2 regions of the Sphaerisporangium flaviroseum genome follow, and region 2 is predicted to be linked to the other one. Evidence: riboswitches for the same ligand, from Rfam matches in the RefSeq annotation. Region 2 holds a riboswitch; the other holds the start of a gene.
What was found. A riboswitch is a leader RNA that binds a small molecule or an ion and turns the genes downstream of it on or off. The one in region 2 is predicted to bind glycine.

Region 1: it holds a riboswitch for glycine, as region 2 does, so the genes downstream of both, gcvP (aminomethyl-transferring glycine dehydrogenase) here and gcvT (glycine cleavage system aminomethyltransferase GcvT) in region 2, are expected to answer to the same signal.

Annotation. Positions count from the first base shown of each region.
Region 1 covers NZ_BAAAZR010000063.1:128,237-139,817, forward strand. The annotation lists gene ABD810_RS39815 (XdhC family protein) at 1-34, shown strand, start outside; gene ABD810_RS39820 (AAA family ATPase) at 228-1,118, shown strand; gene ABD810_RS39825 (SRPBCC family protein) at 1,143-1,910, shown strand; gene ABD810_RS39830 (vWA domain-containing protein) at 1,900-3,165, shown strand; gene ABD810_RS39835 (LysR family transcriptional regulator) at 3,149-4,105, opposite strand; gene ABD810_RS39840 (YbaB/EbfC family nucleoid-associated protein) at 4,296-4,601, shown strand; gene ABD810_RS39845 (hypothetical protein) at 4,662-5,075, shown strand; gene ABD810_RS39850 (hypothetical protein) at 5,072-5,722, shown strand; gene ABD810_RS39855 (tetratricopeptide repeat protein) at 5,764-6,615, opposite strand; gene gcvP (aminomethyl-transferring glycine dehydrogenase) at 6,720-9,578, opposite strand; glycine riboswitch at 9,750-9,875, opposite strand; gene ABD810_RS39865 (MerR family transcriptional regulator) at 10,042-10,665, opposite strand; gene ABD810_RS39870 (bifunctional nuclease family protein) at 10,812-11,282, opposite strand; gene ftsR (transcriptional regulator FtsR) at 11,415-11,581, opposite strand, start outside.
Region 2 covers NZ_BAAAZR010000038.1:64,735-76,315, reverse strand. The annotation lists gene ABD810_RS32400 (DUF1877 family protein) at 1-218, opposite strand, end outside; gene ABD810_RS32395 (response regulator) at 459-1,130, opposite strand; gene ABD810_RS32390 (sensor histidine kinase) at 1,118-2,548, opposite strand; gene ABD810_RS32385 (DUF6326 family protein) at 2,668-3,066, shown strand; gene ABD810_RS32380 (L-serine ammonia-lyase) at 3,255-4,631, opposite strand; gene gcvH (glycine cleavage system protein GcvH) at 4,838-5,227, opposite strand; gene gcvT (glycine cleavage system aminomethyltransferase GcvT) at 5,224-6,315, opposite strand; glycine riboswitch at 6,349-6,449, opposite strand; glycine riboswitch at 6,450-6,547, opposite strand; gene ABD810_RS32365 (gamma-glutamyl-gamma-aminobutyrate hydrolase family protein) at 6,566-7,297, opposite strand; gene ABD810_RS32360 (3-oxoacyl-ACP reductase) at 7,301-8,065, opposite strand; gene ABD810_RS32355 (aldehyde dehydrogenase family protein) at 8,115-9,458, opposite strand; gene ABD810_RS32350 (glutamine synthetase family protein) at 9,460-10,806, opposite strand; gene ABD810_RS32345 (FadR/GntR family transcriptional regulator) at 10,951-11,581, shown strand, end outside.

The DNA.
Region 1 (11,581 bases), on a different contig from region 2:
TCACGCCGGGGCAGGGGGGCGGAAGGACAGGTGACCGTCATGAGCCCGGTCCGCACCCCGGGCGCCCGATACCGTCCGGGACGGCCCGACCAGCCCTCAGCACGCCGGCCCGACCAGCCCTCACCACGCCGGCCCGACCAGCCCTCACCACGCCGGTTCGAACGGCCCTCACCACGCCGGTTCGAACGGCCCTCACCACGCCGGGGCGCCAGGAGCGGCGGGGCGCGGTGAGCCAGGCCTTCGCCGACGCCGAGGACGTCCGGCTCCGCCTGGACCAGGTGGACTACCTGGTGGGCGAGGGCACGGCCGCGGCGCTGTTCTTCGCCCTGACCCTCGGCCGGCCGCTGCTGCTGGAGGGAGAGCCCGGGGTCGGCAAGACCAGCGCGGCCAAGGCGCTGGCCCGCGCGCTGGCCACTCCCCTGATCCGGCTGCAGTGCTACGAGGGGCTGACCTCGAGCGAGGCCCTCTACGAGTGGAACTACCAGCGGCAGCTGCTCGCCATCCGTCTCGCCGAGTCGCGGCGGGACAGGCTGGCCGACGCCGACCTGTTCACCGAGGAGTTCCTGCAGGAGCGCCCCATCCTGCGCGCGCTGCGGCACAGCGGGCCGGCGGCGCCGGTGCTGCTGATCGACGAGATCGACCGCGCCGACGACGAGTTCGAGGCCCTGCTGTTCGAGTTCCTCGGCGAGTCGTCGATCACGATCCCCGAGCTGGGCACCTTCACCGCGCGACGGCGGCCGATCGTGGTCCTGACCTCCAACCGCAGCAGGGACCTGCACGACGCGCTGCGGCGGCGATGCCTCTACCACTGGATCGACTTCCCCCCGCCCGAGCGGGCCGCGGAGATCCTGCGCCGTTCGGTCCCGGCCGCGAACGAGACGCTGATCCGGTCGGCCACCCGGTTCATCGGCCGTGTGCGCCGGCTCGACCTGGACAAGGCGCCGGGCATGGCCGAGACCATCGACTGGGTGGCGGCGCTGTCCGCCCTCGGCGCCACCGACCTGGTCCGCGAGCAGGTCGTCCTGACGCTGAGCGCCATCGCCAAGACGCCGGACGACCGCGACGCGATCGCGGGCGCGCTCGACGGCGCCGGCCATCCCCATGGCGCGACCGCCTAACGTACGGCACAGGGAGAGCGATCCATGAAGATTGACACCGAGTTCACCGTGAGCGTCCCGATCGACCGCGCCTGGGAGGTGCTCACCGATCTCGAGGGCATCGCACCGTGCATGCCGGGCGCGCGGCTGACCGGGGTGGACGGTGACGTCTACTCCGGCAAGGTGCGGGTCAAGGTCGGTCCGGTGGTCTCCGAGTACGCCGGCACGGTGCGGTTCGTGGAGAAGGACGACGCCGGCCACCGCGCCGTCATCGACGCCAAGGGGCGCGACTCCCGGGGGGCGGGCAACGCCTCGGCGTCCATCACGGCCGCGCTCCGGGCCGACGGCCCGCGCACGGTCGTCACCGTGGACACGGACCTGAGGATCTCCGGCAAGATCGCGCAGTTCGGCAGTGGGATGATCAAGGAGGTCTCGGAAAAGCTGCTCCACCAGTTCGTGGACTGCCTGGAGGCCAAACTCTCGGCCGAAGCCCCCGCCACCACGCCCCTCACCTCCCCCACCACCCCCCAGCCGGACAGGGCACAACCGGACACCCCCCAGCCGGACACCGTAGAAGAGGACGCCGGACAACCGACCGCCACACAACCGACCCCCACACAGCCGGACGCCGCACAGCCGACCGCCGCACAGCCCGACGCCGTACGGCCGCTGAAGGTGGTGCCCCGTGTGGCCGACGCCGAGCCGGTGGATCTGATGAGCCTGGCCGGTGCGTCCGTCTACAAGCGGGTGCTGCCGGTCGTGGCCGCCGTCATCGTGATCGTCGCCGTCGTCGTCTATCTCCTTGTCACCTAGCCGGCCCCTCCCAGCGGCGCTGCCGCCGGGCGTCGATCGGGCCGCCTTCGCCGTCGCGCTCGCGGCCCGGCTCCGGCGGCACGGCGTGCCGGTGGGCCTCACCGGGATCGAGGACTTCGTGCGGGCCCTGGAGGCGTCCCCTCCGGACTCCCCCTCGCGGCTGTACTGGGCCGCCCGGATCAGCCTGGTGCGGCGGCGCTCGGAGATCGACGTCTTCGACGAGGTCTTCGCGGCGGTGTTCGGCGGCCCGCGGGCCGGCACGGACCCGCGCCGCCGTCCGGCGGCGGCCGTGGCCGCGGGGGACGACGCCTTCGCCTCCCTGCCCGTGCCCTCGGCCGAACCCGAGCAGGACGGCGGGCTGCCCTGGGTGACCCTGCCCCCCGTGGTCTCCGGCACCGAGGGCCCCGACGGCTCCGCCACCGTGCCCGAGCGGCTGCCCAGCGACCTCCTCGGGCGGGCCGAGGTTCCGTTCCAGGAACTCGACGCCCGGGAGATGGACCTGCTCGGCGCGTGGCTGCGGGCCGCCGTCGCCGGCTGGCCCACCAGGCGCAGCCGCGGGCTCGCGGCGGATCCGGCGGGCGGCCGCGTCGCGCTGCGCGCCACCGTGCACCGATCGCGCCGGACCGGCTGGGAACCGGTCCACCTGGTACGGGAGCGGCCCGTCGACAAACCGCGGCGCGTGGTCATGCTCTGTGACGTCAGCCAGTCGATGCAGGCGCAGGCGCCGGCCTACTTCCACCTCATGCGGGCTCTGGCGCTGGTCGCCGGCGCGGAGGTGTTCGCCTTCGCCACGTCGCTGACGCGCGTGACCGCCGTACTGGCGCACAAGTCGGCGTCCGTCGCCATCGAGCAGGCCACGGCGAAGGTCACCGATCGGTTCGGCGGGACGCGGATAGCGTCCAGCGTCCGGGACCTGCTGTCCTCGCACCACGGAGGGGCCGTCCGGGGCGCCATCGTCATCGTCGGCTCCGACGGGTGGGACAGCGACCCGCCCGAGGCCCTGGCCGCCGCGATGGCCCGCCTGCGCCGGCGCGCCCACCGCGTGGTCTGGATGAACCCGAGGGCGGCCGCGCCCGGCTTCGAACCGCGCGTGGGCGCGATGGCCGCGGCCCTGCCGTACTGCGACCGGCTGCTGCCGGCGGACACCTTCCGTGCGCTGCGGCGGGTCATCGACGAGATCTCCCTGGACCGGGACCGCGCCCGCCGGCCCTCGCGACGCGGCCCTGGTGAACGGGGTCCTAGCTCCAGAGGGTGACGTGGACGGAGGGGCGGAAGCGGCCGGCGCCGACGCCCGGGCCGCGGAGCATGGCCTGCGTCGCACGGGGGGTGGTGACGAAGCGGACCAGCTCGGCCGCCGCCGGCAGCGCGTCGCGTCCGGGGAGGGTCGAGGTGAGCCATACCCCGTCGAACCGGAGCGAAGGACCGGCGACGCGGATGAGGCGGCCTTTGGCCAGATCCTGGGCGACCGCGAAGGAGATCGTCGGCGCCACGCCATGGTTGCGCTTGACCTCCTCCAGCGCCGCCGCGTGGCTCTGGAAGATCTGCTGCTGCTCCTCCGGCACGTTGATCCGGCGCAGCATGGTGGGCACCACACCGATGTTCGCCGCGGCCGACGGGCCGAGCAGCCAGGTCTGCTCGCGCAACCGGCCGACGCCGACGTCGAGCCCGGCGAGCGGGTGCTCCGGTCCTGAGACGACGATCATCTGGTAGTTGAGGAACGCGTTGCAGGTCAGCGAGTCGTCCAGGACGCCCGGATGGGGGCCGATCGCCACGTCCACGGCCCGGGAGTGCAGCAGCGTGCCGAACCTGCGCGGATCGTGCACGCTGAGCTCCACGTCGAGGTCGGCGGCCCTGCCGGCGAACAGCTCGATCAGGCCCGGCGCCGCGTGCTCGGCGAACAGGCTCGACGCGGCGATCCGCAGCAGCCGCCGGCCCTTGCCCGCCTGGCCGACCTCGATGATCGTGCGCTCCTGGAGGCTCAGCATCTCTCCCGCGCGGCTCGCGAGCCGCAGGCCGCCCGGAGTGAAGGCCAGCCCGGACGCGGTGCGACGGAAAAGCTGATCACCCAGTTCCTTGCGCAGCTGGCCGATGTGGAGGGACACGGCAGCCTCGGACACCTCGAGCTCCGCCGCGGCCTGCTTGACCGACCCGAGGCGCACCACGGCCGCGAACGCGCGAAGCTGAGTGGGGGTCATGGAGGAAACGCTACTTCACCACCTGGATTCGGCGGTGCCCGCTTGTCGCTCGCTGTTAAGATCATGGCTCCGTGAGCGGCTTTGGGTCGGAGCGTACATGAATGATCCCCACCCGATCGATGATGGCCGACCTGGAAAGCCGGTACCTCGCAGGCCGTACGGGTCGGAAGCTCCGTTGTCCGGACATGGGGTGTCGGACGACAAGAGCGTTCAGGTGACGATCGGCGCCAACGGGCTGGTCGAACGCGTCGAGATAGACCCGCGCACGCTGCGCCAAGGTTCCGAAGCGCTGGCTGAACTGACGCGTGATGCGATGCGGCACGCCCAGGAAGACTACTTTCGCCGGCTCGCCCAGACCACGGCCCCAGAGCATGCGGAGAAGGCACGGGCCGCCAAGGAACAGCTGCAGCGGAGGCTTGATGAGATCGACGCGCGATATTCCGAGCGCATGCAGGAGCTCCACGCGCTGCTCGACAGGCTGTCCAGAGACCGTTAAGTCATCGATCCCGTGCGTCGTATGCCGCGCGTCCGTCACCGCCGCATAAGGAGACCTGGAATGGCCCCCAACGTCCCCGGCCAATTGGTATGGGATCCGGAAACCCTTCTCATGGGCTGCGAGGCGATATCCTCCGCGGCTCGCAGCATCGAGGTCACGACGGAGATGGGTCACCTTTCCTGGCGGGATCCCAGCGTCAAACAGATCAGCAGTGGCGGCACTCTGGAGTTCCGCCCCATCGACCGGCCCGCCTCCCATGAGGAGTTCATCGCCCAGGACGTCGCCAACAGTCTCCACGACCTGATTCCGGTGCTGACGAACGCATTGAAGAACCTCGCCCAGCAGGCGCAGTTCGGCTCCGATGGACTCAGGCGGATGGTCCAAACCCAGGCGGCCGTAGAGGACGCCAATGTCGCCGCCGTGTTCGGAACCATCGAGAAGACCCTCGATCGACCGGAAGGTCAGCCGTCATGATAGATCTCACGGAGCATCCCGAACTGGCCGATGTCGTCCGGCGGTGGACGGCCGACGGAGAGATGAAGTTCCACTGGCCGAGCGACAACGAGGAGGCCTTCAGCTTCGCAGCCTACTACTGGACGGCGCAGGACTGGGACCTGAAGGACGTGGCACTCGAAGCGTTCTCCGGCGGGTACGGGATGAAGATTCCCGAAGGCATCCAAGTGGCCGTCCGGCGGATGAGCGCCGCGAACGAGGGCGCGGCGTTCGACGCCTTCCTGCGTTACTGGGACTCCGTTCCGCGCCGGAACGCCAAGGACATCATGGACTCGTCCGTGGCGATCCATGGTGTGCTCGAGCTGCTGAGCGAGGGCATCCGCACGTACAAGCGGTTCGCCCTGGAGAAACTCCAGGTACTCGAAGAGGCGCTGAGCGAGAACCAGCGATGGGCGTGGGCCTCTTGGGTGCCCTTCGCCGGACCTGACGATGAAGAGATAGACAGCAACGCCAGAGCGCTCATCCGTGCCTTCGATGCCGACATGGCGACCGCCCGGCCGAACGTCGCCAACCTCGCAAGCCGGGCGCTCCAGACCGTCACCAAGGAGAGAGCGGTCTTCGAGCAGATCGCCAAGCCCATCCCGCAGAATCTCACCTTCGACCAGTAGCGACCGGCCGGGTCCGCGCCCGCCGGCGTAGGTGGCGAGGCTCAGTCGCCGTCCGGGTCGTGGCCGCCCTCGGCCCTCTGCCCGGCGGGGGGCGGCTCGTCGCGGTGCAGGCGCTGCCGCACCTGCTCGGCGACGCCCTGGTCGGGATGGTCCAGGCCGTACGTCCACACCGCCTCGGCGTCCTCGTCGCGCCCGCGAAGGGGCAGGGTGCGGGCCAGGAGCTCGATGGCCAGCGCCGCGCTGTCGGTGTCCTCGCCGCCCTCGGCGGCCACGGCGAACTCCCCGCAGGCCATGTCGAGGTGGGCCATGCCGAGCAGCACGCGCAGCCGTCCGGAGTCGGCCACCTCCGGCACCTCGAGCGCCTCGATCAGCACGTCGGCGGCCTCTCCCGGCTCCCCCTCCGCGAGCAGGTACTCGGCGAGGTGCTGCGCCGCCAGGGAGGCGTTCTCGGGATCGCGGGTGGCCAGGGCCGCGCGCAGCTCCACCTCCGCCTCCCGGTCGTCTCCCTGCTGGACGGCGATGCGCGCGAGCGCCATGTGGGCCGCAGGAAGGTAGGCCGGGGTGCCGACGCCGATCACGGCCTGCCAGGCGGCACGGGCCTGGTCGAGCATGGACTCGCGCTCGAAACCGCGTGCCAGGTGGCAGGCGGCCTGGGCGGCGTACTCGGGGTGGCCGGTGGCGAGGGCCGTGCGGGCCGCCGCCCTGGCCCCCGCCATGTCCCCGCGCTGCTCCTGCACGACGGCCAGGCCAACGGCCGCCTGGGCGCGGTGGGCCTCCTGCTCGTCGGCGACGAGCTCGGCGAAGATCTCGGCCGCCGCGTCCAGCCGGCCGCTCTCGGCCAGCCTTCGCGCGTCGTCGATCCGCCGCCCGGACTCGACCTCGTGCGCCGCCATCGGGACCTCTTCTCCGCATAGGAAACTTCCCGAGCCGAGCGACGCGGGCGCGCCGTCGCGCGCGACATATTATGCCGATCCGGCCGGGGTCCGAGGGCCGTCGCCTAGTCTTCGTATGCCTCCAGCGGCGGGCAGGAGCAGACGAGGTTGCGATCGCCGTACGCCTGGTCGATGCGGCGCACCGGCGACCAGTACTTCCCCTCCCGCAGGGCCGGCACGGGGTAGGCCGCCTCGGTGCGCGTGTAGGGGTGCTTCCAGTCGTCGGCCACCAGGCAGTCGGCCGTGTGGGGGGCGTTGCGCAGCGGGTTGTCGGCCCTGTCGTAGGCCCCGGAGGCCACCTTGGCGATCTCGGCCCGGATGGCGATCATCGCGTCGCAGAACCGGTCGAGCTCGGCCAGGTCCTCGCTCTCGGTCGGCTCGATCATCAGCGTGCCCGCCACCGGGAACGACATGGTGGGCGCGTGGAAGCCGTAGTCGACCAGGCGCTTGGCGACGTCGTCGACCGTGACGCCGGTCTCCTTGGTGATCTGGCGCAGGTCGACGATGCACTCGTGGGCCACCAGGCCCTCGCGGCCGGTGTAGAGCACGGGATAGTGCGGGGCGAGCCGCCTGGCCAGGTAGTTGGCCGACAGGATCGCCTGCTCGGTGGCCGCCTTCAGGCCGTCGGCGCCCATCATCCTGACGTAGGCCCAGGAGATCGGCAGGATGCCCGCCGACCCGAAAGGCGCGGCCGCGACCGGGCCCACCGGGCCGTCCTCCAGGGGGTGCCCGGGCAGGTAGGGCGCCAGGTGCGAGCGGACCGCGACCGGGCCGACGCCGGGGCCGCCGCCGCCGTGCGGGATGCAGAACGTCTTGTGCAGGTTGAGGTGGGAGACGTCCGCTCCGAAACTCCCCGGCTTGGCCAGCCCGACGAGGGCGTTGAGGTTGGCCCCGTCGACGTACACCTGGCCCCCGGCCTCGTGGACCTGGTCGCAGATCGCGGTGATGGTCTCCTCGAACACGCCGTGGGTGGAGGGGTAGGTGACCATGATGGCCGCCAGCCGGTCACGGTGCTTCTCGATCTTGTCGCTGAGGTCGCCGACGTTGACGTTGCCCTCGTCGTCGCAGGCCACCACGACGACGCGCATACCGGCCATGACGGCGCTGGCGGCGTTGGTGCCGTGGGCCGAGGAGGGGATGAGGCAGACGTCGCGCTCGTTCTGGCCGTTGGCCCGGTGGTAGGCGCGGATGGCGAGCAGCCCGGCGAACTCGCCCTGCGAGCCCGCGTTGGGCTGCAGCGAGACGGCGTCGTAGCCGGTCACCTCGGCCAGCCAGCCCTCGAGGTCCTTGATCAGCTTCAGGTAGCCCTGGACCTGGTCGACCGGGGCGTAGGGGTGGATCCCGGCGAGCTCGGGCCAGGTGATCGGCTCCATCTCGGTCGTGGCGTTGAGCTTCATCGTGCAGGAGCCCAGCGGGATCATCGACCGGTCGAGCGCGATGTCCTTGTCCTGGAGCCTGCGCAGATAGCGCAGCATCGCGGTCTCGGACCGGTAGGAGTGGAACACCGGGTGGGTGAGGAAGGCGGTGGTGCGCAGCAACCCGGCGGGCAGCGCGTCGGAGGTGGCGGTGTCCAGGTCGTCCAGCACGATCTCGGTGAGGCCGAACGCCTCCCAGACGGCCGTCAGGTGGTCGGCGTTGGTCTTCTCGTCGCAGGTGACACCCACGTGGTCGGCGTCGGCGAGCCGCAGGTTCACGCCCTTGCCACGGGCCGCCGCGACGACGTCGGCCGCCCGTCCGGGGACGCGGACGAGGACGGTGTCGAAGAAGTCGTCGTGCACCACCTCGACCCCGGCGCCGCGCAGGCCCGCGGCGAGCACGGCGGCGTGGCGGTGCGTGCGCTGGGCGATCCGCTTGAGGCCTTCGGGACCGTGGTAGACGGCGTACATTCCGGCGATGACGGCGAGCAGCACCTGTGCGGTGCAGATGTTGCTGGTGGCCTTCTCGCGGCGGATGTGCTGCTCGCGGGTCTGCAGGGCCAGCCGGTAGGCGGGGCGGCCGTCGGCGTCCTGCGACACCCCCACCAGGCGGCCGGGCATCTGCCGCTGGAGCCCTTCGCGGACCGCCATGTACGCGGCGTGCGGGCCGCCGAACCCGAAGGGCACGCCGAAGCGCTGGGAGGAGCCGACGGCGATGTCGGCGCCCATGGACCCGGGAGCCTCGACCAGCGTCAGGGCGAGGAGGTCGGCGGCGGCGACCACCAGCGCGCCGCGCTCGTGGGCCTGGTCGGCGACCGCGCGGAAGTCCTTGATCTCGCCGCTCGCGCCGGGGTACTGCACCAGCACGCCGAACAGCTCGCCGTCGGGCAGCCCGCCGCCGAGGTCGGCCTCGACGAGTTCGATGCCGAGCGGCTCGGCGCGGGTGGCGAGCACCGCCTTGGTCTGGGGAAGCGTGTCGGCGTCCACGACGAACACCGGGGTCTTGGCACGGCCGGCGCGGCGGGCCAGCGTCATGGCCTCGGCCGCGGCGGTGGCCTCGTCCAGCAGCGAGGCGCCGGCGACGTCGAGCCCGGCAAGGTCGCTCACGACGGTCTGGAAGTTCAGGAGGGCCTCGAGGCGTCCCTGCGAGATCTCCGGCTGGTAGGGGGTGTAGGCGGTGTACCAGCCGGGGTTCTCCAGCAGGTTGCGGCGGATGACCGCGGGGGTGATCGTGTCGTGGTAGCCCAGGCCGATCATCGAGGTCAGCACCTCGTTGCGGGAGGCGAGCTCGCGTAGCTCGGCGATTGCCTCGGTCTCGCTCGCCGCCTCGGGAAGGTCGAGCGGGCCCTCCGCCCGGATCACCTCCGGTACCGCCAGGGCGATCAGGTCGGCGACCGACTCGTAGCCCACGGCCTCCAGCATGCGCGCCTGGTCGGCGTCCGCCGGTCCGATGTGCCGGGTGGCGAAGGGCGGTGCGGAAAGGTCGCGAAGCGGTGACCGATCGGTCATGGAGCCCTCCTGAAGGGGAATAGAGACCGGGCGCTGGACGCGCGCGTATGCCGGGTCTCCCCCTCTGTCAGCGCGACATCCTCATCGCGACCTGAGAGCTTCATCCCCATATAGAGGATTTGCACCGTCGGTGAGACACGCCTGGCGGACATGTCTACTTTCCAGAGTCGCCTCACCCGTGCGGTACGTGAGCCTGAGAGATTCCGGGGAGGTTGCTCCTTCGGCGCCCGGGTGCGCGCCGGCACCCACATGGAACGCGGAGCCGGTTCGTGCCTGGGACTCTCCCGCACAGGGTCGTAAGCCTTGGCCCAATCGTACCGTCCCGACCCCGGTAAGGGGTTACCCCTATCAGCCGGATTTGACGGTCTTTACCCCTGAGCTGCAATTTTGCCGCGATCCCGCCCCGTTCCTGCGGACTATGAAATGCCGCGGAACCCATCCCCGCCCCGGGAAGACGACGGGGTCACCCCGTCTTGCGGGCCTTCCTGCGCCGAGCCAGCTCGTCACCCGGGTGCTCCTCCATGGAGTCACTGTCGGCCGGCTCCACGCGTTCCCCCGGCAGCTCCGCGAGGGATCCCTCGACCTCACGCCACACACCGCCGAGAGCGATGCCGAACACGCCCTGGCCGCCCTCGAGCAGATCGATCACCTCGTCGGCCGAGGTGCACTCGTAGACGCTCACGCCGTCGCTCATCAGCGTGATCTGTGCCAGGTCGTTGACCCCGCGCTCGCGCAGGTGCTGCACCGCGGTGCGTATCTGCTGCAGCGACACCCCGGTGTCGAGCAGCCGCTTGACCACCTTGAGCACGAGGATGTCGCGGAAGCTGTAGAGCCGCTGGGATCCCGAGCCCTGCGCCGCCCGCACCGACGGCTCGACGAGCTGGGTGCGAGCCCAGTAGTCGAGCTGCCGGTACGTGATGCCGGCCGCCGAGCACGCCGTCGGGCCGCGGTATCCGACGTCGGCGGGCAGCGACGCCGGCCGCTCGTCGAACAACAGGCCCTGCTCACCCGCGCGCTCCCGCGCCGACTGGCGCTGGGCCGGATCATGCTGGCCGGCCGTCTTTCCCTCGCCGCTGCTGACCGCCACTGCGGACCTCCGGCTTTCTCTCATCCCACGGTCTGATCTGGGGGTTCGTGAATTACAACCGTGGTTTCCCTTGCACCGTAGGACTGGCGCGATCCGCAGTCAACGATCCCGCCCGGCGCGTCGTGAAGCGTAAATGCCCGATATGGCTAACCCGCACGACCGAAGTCCTCCGGTGTGATCGTGTCGAGGAACTCGCGGAACTTCTCCACCTCGTCCTCCTGGTCGTCGGGGATGATGACGCCGGCCTCGCGTACCACATCCTCACTGGCGAAGATGCTGGCCCCCGTGCGAAGGGCCAGCGCGATCGAGTCGGACGGGCGGGCGCTCACCTCGACCCCGTTGGAGAACACCAGGTCGGCGAAGAAGATGCCGTCACGCAGCGCCACGATGTTCACCGTCTGCAGCCGCACGCCGAGGGCCTCCACCACGTCTTTGAACAAGTCGTGAGTGAGCGGCCGGGGAGGCGGCTCCTCGGCCTGTGCCAGAGCAATGGCCGTGGCCTCGGTCATCCCAATCCAGATCGGCAGATAACGCTCACCCTTCGCCTCCTTGAGCAGGACGATGGGCTGGTTGGAGGGCATCTCGACGCGGACTCCCACGACCTCCATCTGCAACACAGGCTGCTCCGTCTCATTGGGTCACCGGGCCCGCTCCGGGCCTGTTCCCTTGCGGCTCTCGGCTAGCGGCGTGACCATCGCCGCAAAATTCAACGTAACATCCCGGCACCCCGAATTGTCCGGGCGGCTCCGTCACCGGCCCAGAATGCCCCTCAGACCACCCCGCACCAGGGCGGTGTGCAGCTCCAGGAGCAGCACGGAGAGCTCCCGGGCGGTCTCCTCGGCCTGATCGACGGCACCGGGGGCACGGCGGCGCAGCAGGGGCGCCACAGCCTGCTCGACGAGCCCCGCCTCGCGCT
Region 2 (11,581 bases):
CCGTACGAGCGGTCCGGGTAGGGGCGGGCGATGCCGAAACCTTCCGGAAGGGTGGCCAGCAGTTCGCGGCTGACGTCAGGCAACGGCTCGTCATAGGGGGAGGGGGAAGTGAAAGGCGGATGAAGCGAGGCGAACTCCCACGCCTGTGCGTCGACCTGAATGAGACGCACCGCAGGTGAGTTCAGCCGAACCGGCGAGGCCGATAGATCGAGTCCCACAAGAGGCTTCTTCCGTCAGAGACACGTGATCGGGCAGGTGCGCAACGTCTGTCGTAAGACGCGCCGAAGTTTAGGACGAGACGGCGGACAAGGGCCATCAGGGTGTCGACCACTGTCATACCGTTGCTTTGAGTTCGTACGCGGAGTCGCAGCTAGGCGAAGAGAAGGTCGCGGTGGACGGCTAAGCCAGTGAACCCCGCCCGGCGCCCATTTGATCGGGGCACCCAGTTGCCGCCAGAGTCAGCCGGTCAGGCCGGCGTCGTGGGCTAGTAGGGCGATCTGAGTACGGTTGTTAAGATCGAGCTTGTTAAGGATTCGTGACATGTGGGCTTTCACCGTTGCGACGCTCATGAACAGCTCGCTGCTGATCTCAGCGTTGGACCTGCCCCGGCCCACGGCGACGGCCACCTCTCGTTCCCGGTCGCTGAGCCGGCCCAGGACGGTTCTGGCGTGCCGCCGTCGGGCGTCGGCGCCGGTGTCGCTGATGTGGGCGATCAGTTGCCTGGTCACCGTGGGCGACAGGATCGGCTCACCGGCCGACACCCGAGATATCGCGCGCAGGATCTCGGTCGGCGGTGTGTGTTTGAGCAGGAAACCGCTGGCACCGGCACGCAGCGCGCGGAGCACGTACTCGTCGGCGTCGAAGGTGGTCAGGACGATGACCTCGGGCGGGTCGGTCCGGGCGCGGAGCAGTTCGGTGGCGGCGAGGCCGTCGAGCGTGGGCATGCGGATGTCCATCAGCACCACGTCCGGGGCACAGGCGTCTACCGCGGCAGCCACTTCGGCTCCGTCGGCCGCCTCGCCCACCATGTTCAGGGCGGGTGAGGCGCCGATGATCATCGCGAGGCCCGCCCGGACGAGCGGGTCGTCATCGACGATGAGGACCCGGACCGGGGCGTTCACGTCGGCCATGGCAGCCACGCCCACAGCCGGAAGTCACCTGCGGGGGTACGACCGTGCTCCAGTCGTCCGCCGGCGAGGCCGGTCCGCTCGCTGAGCCCGATGAGGCCGGCACCGCCGCCTGGGATGCCTGCGGTGTCGGCGGCGCTCACCAGGCAAGGGTTGCGTATCTCGACGGTCAGGCCGTCGCCCGCGGACCCGTGCACGGCCACCGATACCTCGGCATCGCGGGCGTGCTTGCGGGCGTTCGTCAAACCCTCCTGCACGATCCGGTAAGCGCTACGTCCGATCGCCGCCGGTGCGGCCGTCGGGTCGGACACCTGACATTCGAGCCGCACCCGCATCCCGACGCGCCGCGACTGGTCGACGAGTTCGGGGAGGTCGACCAGGGTTGGCTGGGGCCGGTCCGGCGGCTCATCGGCCCCATCCACATCGACTCGGTCGGCGCGGAGCACGCCGATCACCTCCCGGAGATCCTCCAGCGCCTGGTAGGCGCTCTCCCGGATCACCCCGGCGGCGCGGGCGACCTCATCGGGCGGCGCTCCGGGACGCAGCTCCAGCGCCCCGGCGTGCAGGCTGAGCAGGGAAAGGCGGTGGGCCAGCACATCGTGCATCTCCCTGGCGATCCGGTTCCGCTCGGCCTGGCGGGCTTGGGCTACCCGCAGTTCCTGTTCGGCCACGGCCCGCCGGACCCGTTCGCGCCGCGCCGCGACGAGCTGCTGTCGCCGGGCGCGGACGAACATGCCCCAGGCGAGGACCGCAGCGGCGCAGGCGACTCCCAGCACGACCTGCGACCAGTGCGACACCGACACGTCCGGTCGCACCAGCAGCGATACGGACGAGGTGAGCGCATACCCGGCCGTGATCGGGCCGACCACCGCGAAGCGCCGGTGCACCGCGACGGTGAACAGCGCGATCATTGCCACGCCGGCGGCGGACATCGAATAGATGCTGAACAAACCCACGATGACCGCTAAACCGACCGGCCAGCGCCGGCGCAGCCACATCCCGAGACAGCTCAGCCCGCCGAGGATGAGGTCCACGGCGAACGGCACCGGTGGGAGGTGCTGTTCGATGCTGTCGATCAGGGTGAGCACCGTGAAGGCGATTGCCAGCAGAAAACACAGGACGTCGACCACCCAGTCGCGCACCGAGCGCCCGGTCAGGCGCACCTCGTCGGGGTCGGGGCCGCTGACCAGTCCAGCGGGTAGCGGGATCTCATCATTCAGGACCGCCGGGGTCGCCACGGTCAAAATATACGGCGGCGCCCGGCCCTCCGGCATCCGACCAAAGTAGATGCCGGAATGGCGACTTTCGGCGGGCTGATGTCGACTTCGGACCGAAGCGGTGTACCCGGCCGCTCCGGCAGCCTGATCTGCATCGTCAGAGCGACTGGCCTCGGCGGGAAATCCCCACTGCGTTGAGGACAAGCCGTGGAGAGCGTACTCGCAGACAGGTGTTCTCCCGGTTCCTGGGCTCCTTGGCCGCGCTTCGACGACATCTAGCGACATCTAGCCCTTGAATGGTACAGAAAGGCGATGAGGCCAAGATGAGTGACGTACGAGGAAAGCTTTCGACGCTGTGGATCGTCGTATTGTTCAATATGATCTACGCCGATATCCTCGGTTTCCTGAACCCCGAATTCCTCCGGGGACTCATGACGGGGTACGCGGAAGGCGTTCGAGTCACTCAACAACTCTTGGTGGCATCCGCGGTCATGGTCGAGGTTCCGATCTTGATGGTGGTGCTGTCTCGAACGTTGAAACCAACGGTGAACCGTTGGGTCAACTTCGTGGCGATCGCCCTGACCGCGGCATTCGTCATCGGCGGCGGATCGACAAGTCCGCACTACCTCGTCCTGGCCGCCATGGAATTGGTGTGCCTGGCACTCATCCTGCGCCTCGCATGGCGATGGCGCGAGGAAACACCACCCACCACGACCCCGTGAGCCCTCCGCGACCCCTTTTCTTCCTGAAAAGTCAGGTCCCAACGGGGCCGGGCATGTCCGAAGCCCGGCCGGTCGTGGGCATCTCCTATACCTGCTGGTCTTAGGTGGTTTCCGGGCTGGGTGGGAAGCAAATGGGCGCCCCAACCAATGGGTGCCGGGTGGGGCGTATATCCCGTTTGTAGTAATGCTCAGCACTCGATGACGTTGACAGCCAAACCGCCTCGGCTGGTCTCCTTGTACTTGTCGAGCATGTCCCGTCCCGTATCCCGCATGGTCTTGATGGCCTTGTCCAGGGAGACGAAGTGGCGGCCGTCGCCGCGTAGGGCGATGCGGGATGCGGCGATGGCCTTGATGGAGGCGACCGCGTTGCGCTCGATGCACGGGATCTGGACCAGGCCGCCGATGGGGTCGCAGGTCAGGCCGAGGTTGTGCTCGATGCCGATCTCCGCGGCGTTCTCGACCTGCTCAGGCGTGCCGCCGAGCACCTCGGTGAGGCCTGCCGCCGCCATCGAGCAGGCCGAGCCCACCTCGCCCTGGCAGCCCACCTCGGCACCGGAGATGGAGGCGTTCTCCTTGAACAGCACGCCGATCGCCCCGGCCGTGAGCAGGAAACGCACGACGCCCTCTTCGTCGGCCTGCGGGGTGAACCGGTCGTAGTAGGTCAGCACCGCCGGAATGATGCCCGCGGCCCCGTTGGTGGGCGCGGTGACGATGCGCCCGCCCGCGGCGTTCTCCTCGTTCACGGCGAGGGCGAACAGCGTGACCCAGTCCATCGTCTGGAGCGGGTCCTTCTCGGGGGCCTCGACCTGCAGCCGGCGCAGAAGCTGGTTGGCCCGCCGCTTGACCTTGAGGCCGCCCGGGAGCACGCCTTCCTTGGCGGAGCCCCGTCGTACGCACTCGGCCATGACCTGCCAGAGCCTGAGCAGCTCAGCACGGATCTCCGCCTCGGTCCGCCCGAAGGCCTGCTCGTTCTCCAGCATCAGCCCGGAGATCGACAGGCCGCTCTCCGCGCAGTGGGCGAGGAGCTCCGCCGCCGTGGTGAAGGGGTAGGGGAGCTCGGTGTCGTCGGCCTTGATGCGGTCGGCCCCGGTGGCGTTCTCGTCCACGACGAAGCCGCCGCCCACCGAGTAGTAGGTCTTCTCGCGTAGGGACTCGCCCTCCGCGGAGAAGGCGGTGAAACGCATCCCGTTGGGATGGTGCGGGAGGGAGATCTTCCGTTCGAAGACCAGGTCCTCGCCGATGACGAACGGGATCTCATGCGAGCCGTACAACGTCACGGTGCCGGACGCGCGCATCCGCGCGATCCGCTCGTCGACGGTGTCGACGTCGACCAGTTCGGGCTTCTCGCCCGACAGGCCCAGCAGGACCGCCTTGTCGCTGCCGTGCCCCTTGCCGGTCAGCCCGAGCGAGCCGTAGAGGATGACCTCGACCCGGGCGGTCTTCTCCAGTAACCCGTCGTGGTCAAGTCCTCGGGCGAACTTGTGCGCCGCCGCCATCGGGCCGCCCGTGTGGGAGCTCGACGGCCCAATGCCGATCTTGAACAGATCGAAGACGCTGATCGCCATTGATCTCCGCCCTTCGGAACGGGTTGTGCTCGGAATGCTCCGGCGAGCACAGGTGGCACGCCGCGACCACCGGGTTCGGCCGAGGTGACGGTGGTACCTCGGCCGAGCCCGAAGGCCAGGTGATCGGTCGTCGAGGCGCCGGCCATGGGAGGGGTGGATCCCTGCGTGGCCGGTCCTCGGGATGAGGGACGGGGTATCGGGGACCGTCAGGACTCGGCGGAGGTGACGGTGGCGTACTGCTCGTGGGTGAGGAGCTCCTCAGGGGTGCCCTCGATGCGCACACGGAACAACCAGCCCTCGCCGTACGGGTCGGAGTTGACCAGCGAGGGGTCGTCCACGACGGTCTGGTTGACCTCGACGACCTCACCGGTGACCGGGGCGTAGATGTCACTGACGGACTTGGTGGACTCGACCTCCCCGATGGCGTCCCCGGACTCGATGGTCGCACCCGTCTCGGGCAACTGAACGTAGACCACGTCACCCAGCGCGTCAGCGGCGTACGCCGTGATGCCCACGGTCACGGTGAGGCCGTCGTCGAGACCGGCCACCCACTCGTGCTCCTTGGTGTAGCTGAGCTCCTCGGGAATGCTGCTCACATGCTCCTCCGGTAAAAAGGCAGGTCAACCACGTCGACCGGTTCATGGCTACCACGGATGTCGACCGCGAGCCCTTCGGACACGTTGGTGTCCACATAGGCCATCGCGATCGGCTTGCCGAGGGACTGGGAAGGCGCGCCGCTGGTGACCTCTCCAACGACGGTGCCGTCGGTCCGCGACACCACGGGGTAGCCGTGGCGCGGTACTCGGCGACCCCGCGCGACCAGGCCGGTCAGGCGCCGGCGCGGGGGGACGTCCTTCAGCGGCGCGAGGGCCGCGCGGCCGACGAAGTCGCCCGGCTTGTCGAACTTCACGACGCGGCCGAGGCCGGCGTCGAAGGGGGTCAGCCCGGCGTTCAGCTCGTTGCCGTAAAGCGGCATTCCCGCTTCCAGGCGCAGCGTGTCGCGGGCGGACAGCCCGGCGGGACGCAGGCCGTACGCGTCGCCAGCCTTGGTGAGCTCCTGCCACAGCGGCACGGCGTCCTCGGCGGCGACGAACAGCTCGAAGCCGTCCTCGCCGGTGTATCCGGTGCGCGCGATCAGGGCCTCGGACCCGGCGACGGTGGCGGGCAGTCCCGCGTAGTACTTCAGGCCGGCCAGATCGGCGTCGGTGAGCGAGCCGACGATCTCCTGGGCGCGCGGCCCCTGGACGGCGATCAGGGCGTAGCGGTCGGACCGGTCGTCGACCTCGGCATCGAAACCGCCGGCCCGCGCGGTGAGCTCGGCGGCCACCCGCTCGTAGTTGGAGGCGTTGGCCACGACGAGGAACTCCTCGTCGCCCAGGCGATAGACGATCAGGTCGTCGAGCACGCCGCCGTCCTCGGCGCAGATCATGGTGTAGCGGGCGCGGCCGGGTTCCAGCGCCGACAGGTGGCCGACCAGCGCGTGGTCGAGCGACTCACCTGCCTGCCGGCCGGTGACGAAGATCTCGCCCATGTGGGAGAGGTCGAACAGCCCGGCGGCCATGCGCACCGCGTTGTGCTCGGCGGACTCGCTGCCGTAACGCAAGGGCATGAGCCAGCCGGCGAAGTCGGTGAGCGTCGCGCCGAGGCTCTCGTGCACCTCGCGGAGCGGTGTGGGTCGGGACATGATGCGCACCTCAGACAGGGTTGGATGAGAGCATCCTCCCCCTCTGTCATCGGTGCCTGAGAGTTTCGCCCGGGATTTACCGGACTTTCACCTTCGGCGAGGCCCGCGTAGGGGGCCTGCTTTCCAGAGATCACCTGGCCCGCGCGGTCCTTTGCCTTGTGAGGTTCGCGGGGAGGACTTGCTCCTTCAGGGGTCCTGACCGGATGTCAGGACGCTCTCCCGCACGGGATCATCGGTGTTCCCGCCCACCTTACCAATGACGGCCGCTCGTCGCGGCGGTGACCAACGCCTCGAACAGGTGGCCCTCCTGGCCCGCCTCGGGGTGCCACTGGACGGCGAGCGCGAAGGGATGATCCCGGAGCTCCACCGCCTCCACGGTGCCGTCGTCCGAGGTCGCGGACACTGTGAGCCCTTCGCCCAGGCGGTCGGTGGCCTGGTGGTGGTAGTGGGCGGCGCCGACCTTCTCGGCCCCCAGCACGTCCGCGATCATGCTGCCGGTCGCCAGTCGTACGGGCAGGTGGCCGAACTCGCCGGGGGCGGGGGAGTGGCCGCCGTGGCCCACCACGTCGGGCAGGTGCTGGTGGAGGCTGCCGCCGAGGGAGACGTTCAGGACCTGAAGGCCCCGGCAGATCCCCAGGAACGGGGTGCCCGCCTTCAGTGCCGCCTCGACCAGCCCAAACTCCGCCTCATCACGAAATTTCCGGACGTATCCGGTTTGTTGGTGCGGCTGCTCGCCGTATCTGCCGGGATCGACGTCGCCCCCGCCCGCCACGATCAGGCCGTCGAGCCGCCCCACCAGCGAGGAGGGATCTCCCGCCGGGGGCAGGATGACCGGCTGGCCACCCGCCCTGACGACGTGCTCGATGTAGGTGTACGGCAGCAGCGCGGCCGGCATCCGCCACACGGTGAAGGCGGCGGGCTCCACGTAGCAGGTGATGCCGATGACGGGTCGCGCGCCAGAGCCGGCGGCCGGAGGTGGCATGGGCTACACCGGGGTCACGTAGGCGCCGGAGATGCCGCCGTCGACCAGGAACTCGGCACCGGTGATGAAGCTCGCGTCGTCCGAGGCGAGGAACGCGACGGCGGCGGCGATCTCGGTGGCCTCGGCGAACCGGCCGACCGGGATGTGGACGAGGCGCCGCTGGGCCCGCTCGGGGTCCTTGGCGAACAACTCCTGCAGCAGGGGGGTGTTGACCGGCCCCGGGCAGAGCGCGTTGACGCGGATGCCCTCGCGGGCGAACTGCACCCCGAGCTCGCGTGACATGGCGAGCACCCCGCCCTTGGAGGCGGTGTAGGAGATCTGGGAGGTCGCCGAGCCCATCACCGCCACGAAGGAGGCGGTGTTGATGATGGACCCCTTGCCCTGGCGCCGCATGTAAGGGATGGCGTGCTTGCAGCAGAGGTACACACTGGTCAGGTTGACGTCCTGAACTCGTCGCCACGCCTCGATGCCGGTGGACAGGATCGAGTCGTCGTCGGGAGGCGAGATGCCGGCGTTGTTGAAGGCGATGTCCACGCTGCCGTAGGTCTCGAACGCCGTCTCGAACATGTGGCTGACGTCTTCCTCGCTGGTGACGTCGGTGCGGACGAACAGGCCCCCGACCTCGTCCGCCGCCTTGGCGCCACCCACCTCGTCGAGGTCGGCGCACACGACCTTGGCGCCCTCCTCGGCGAAGCGGCGTGCCGTGGCGAGGCCGATGCCGCCCGCCGCCCCCGTGATGACGGCGACGCGGTCCCGCAGACGTTGCATAGTGACGAACTCCCTGGTGCCTTGGTGAGGTGAGCGGAGCCCAGCGGGCTCAGTGGGCGATGAAGACGTTCTTGGTCTCGGTGAAGGCGGCCAGGGCGTCGGGGCCGAGCTCCCTGCCCAGCCCAGACTGCTTGAAGCCGCCGAAGGGCGTCCAGTACCTCACGGACGAGTGGGAGTTGACCGAGAGGTTGCCCGCCTCGATCGCGCGGGCCACGCGCAGTGCCCGTCCCACGTCCCGCGTCCAGATCGACCCTGAAAGGCCATATTTGGTGTTGTTGGCGATCTGGATGGCCTCGGCCTCGTCCTCGAAGGCGACCACGCTGACCACGGGGCCGAAGATCTCCTCGGTGAACGCGCGGTCGTCCAGCGAGTCGTGGGTCAGCACGGTCGGCGGGAACCAGAAGCCCTTGCCGGACGGGCAGGTCCCCTGGAAGCGCGGCGTGCCGGTGACGAACGACGACACCCGCTCGCGCTGCTCGGCGCTGATCAGCGGCCCCATGTCGGTGCCGGGGTCGCTCGGGTCGCCGACGGTCAGCCCTTCGACGGCCGCGCCCAGCCGGTCGAGGAACGCGTCGTACACCGAGCGCTCCACCAGGATGCGGGAGCGCGCGCAGCAGTCCTGGCCGCTGTTGTCGAAGACCGCCGAGGGCGCGGTCGCGGCGGCCTGGTCGAGGTCGGCGTCCGCGAACACCACGTTGGCGCTCTTGCCGCCGAGCTCCAGCGTGACCCGCTTGACGTTCTCGGCGGCCCTGGCGGCGATCAGCTTGCCGACCTCGGTGGACCCGGTGAACACGATCTTGTTGACCCCGGGGTGCTCCACGAGCCGGGCCCCCGCGACCTCCCCTGCTCCAGGCAGCACCTGGAGCACCCCCTCGGGGAGGCCGGCTTCGAGGGCCAGCTCCGCCAGCCTCAAAGCCGTCAGCGGGGTCCATTCGGCGGGTTTCACGATAACGGTGTTGCCGGCGGCGAGCGCCGGAGCCGCTCCCCACATCATGATCACCATGGGGAAGTTCCACGGCACGATCACCCCGACGACGCCGAGCGGTTCGGCGAAGGTGATGTCCACCCCGCCCGGCACCGGGATCTGCCTGCCATGGTTGCGCTCCGGCGCGCCCGCGTAGAAGTGCAGCACGTCACGGACGTTGCCGGCCTCCCAGCGGGCGTTGCCGATCGTGTGCCCGGCGTTCGCGAGCTCCAGCAGGGCAAGCTCGTCGCCGTGGCGCTCCACCAGGTCGGCGAAGCGCCTGAGCAGGCGGGCGCGGTCGCCTGGCGCGACCTCGCGCCAGGCCGGGAGCGCCTTCCTGGCGCGTTCCACGGCCCGGTCGGTCTCGGCCAGGTCGGCGAGCTCGATCTCGGCGAGCACGTCCTCGCTGGCAGGGTTGATGATCTTCATGTCACATCCGCTCGAATCCCCGGAAGAGCTCCCAGTCCGTCACGGCCGCGTCGAAGGCGGCCAGCTCGACCCGGGCGTTGTTCGCGTAGTGCTCGACGACCTGCTCGCCCAGCGCGTCCTTGGCGATCTTCGAGCCCTCCCAGAGGGCGAGCGCCTCGCGCAGCGTGGTCGGGACGGTCTCGGCGCCCGCGGAGTAGGCGTTGCCGGGGTAGGCGTCCTCCAGCGGCAGCTCGTTCTCGATGCCGTGCAAGCCTGCGGCGATGAGCCCGGACACCGCCAGGTAGGGATTGACGTCTCCGCCGGGCACACGGTTCTCGATGCGGAGCGAGGGGCCGTGCCCGACCAGGCGCAGGGAGCAGGTGCGGTTGTCCACCCCCCACTTGACCGCGGTCGGGGCGAAGCTCCCCGGGACGTACCTCTTGTAGGAGTTGATGTTGGGCGCGTAGAGCAGCGTGAACTCGCGCATGGCGGCGAGCTGGCCGGCGATGAAGTGCTCTCCGATCTTCGACAGCCCGTGCCGCCCGTCTCCGGCCATCACCGGCTCGCCCTCGCCCGTACGCAGGGAGATGTGGATGTGGCAGGAGTTGCCCTCACGCTGGTTCGGCTTGGCCATGAAGGTCAGCGACATGCCCTCCTGGGCGGCGATCTCCTTGGAGCCGTTCTTGTAGATCGAATGGTTGTCGCAGGTGGCGAGCGCTTCGGTGAAGCGGAACGCGATTTCGTGCTGGCCGAGGTTGCACTCGCCCTTGGCGGACTCGACGTACATGCCCGCGCCCTCCATGCCGAGCCTGATGCGGCGCAGCAGGGGCTCGACACGGGCGCCGCCGAGCAGGGAGTAGTCGACGTTGTACTGGTTCGCGGGGGTGAGGTCGCGGTAGGCCTTGGACCAGGCGTTCTCGTAGCTGTCGTTGTAGACGACGAACTCCAGCTCGGTGCCGACGAAGGCGCCCCAGCCGCGCTCGGCCAGCCGGGCGATCTGCCCGCGCAGGATCTGGCGCGGGGAGGGGATGACGTCGGATCCGTCCTCCCACAGCAGGTCGGCCATCAGCATGACCGTGCCGTCCTGCCAGGGCACCCGGCGAAGGGTGGACAGATCCGGCCGCATGACGAAGTCGCCGTAGCCCCGCTCCCAGGACGACATGCTGTAACCGTCGACCGTGTTCATGTCGATGTCCACGGCGAGGAGGTAGTTGCACCCTTCTGCGGCGTGGTTCAGCACCTCCTCCAGGAAGTAGCGCGCGGACAGCCGCTTGCCCTGGAGGCGTCCCTGCATGTCGACGACGGCCAGAAGCACGGTGTCCACCCGCCCGGCGGACACCTCTTCACGCAGTTGGTCGACGGTGAGCACGGCACTCCCCTCCCGCAAAAGTCTGGAAACAGACCATTGGAGGCATGCAAGCACCAGCGGGCGCTCCACGTCAACGGTTCAAGAGCTCCAAGCTGCCGAATGGACTAATCTCGAACCATTGGAGCCGGTTCGAGGGGGGACGTGATGAGCGAGCCCCAGCTCGTCGCATTCCTCCGGCCTGTCCGGGCGGGAAACGCCTTCGAGGAGACGGTCGAACGCCTGCTCCAGGCGATCAAACTCGGGGTGGTGGCGCCCGGCGAGAAGCTGCCCGCGGAGCGCGAGCTCGCCGCCCAGCTCGGAATCAGCCGGGTCACGCTCCGGGAGGCCATCCGGGCGCTCCAGGACGCCGGCCATCTCGATGTGCGGCGTGGCCGCTACGGGGGAGCGTTCGTCGTCTACGAGCAGCCGCTGCCGCGCCACGGCGACCTGCGCAGGGCCGTGATCGAGATGGGGCCCTCCGAGCTCGCCGACGCGCTGACGTTCCGCATGGCGATCGAATGCGGCGCCGCCCAGGTGCTGGCCGCCATGGAGCTCACCGAGGACCAGCGGGCGACGCTGGAACGGCGCCTCGCGGACGTCAACGACGCCGCGCCCGCCGACTACCGGCGGCTCGACACGGCCTTCCACCTGTCCATCGCCGAGCTGACCGGCTCGGCGCTGCTCACCGCCGCCGGCGCGGACGCCAGAATGCGGGTCACCGACCTGCTCAACGCCATCCCTGTGCTCGGCCCCAACATCGACCACGCCGCCGCGCAGCACGCCGCCATGGTCGCCG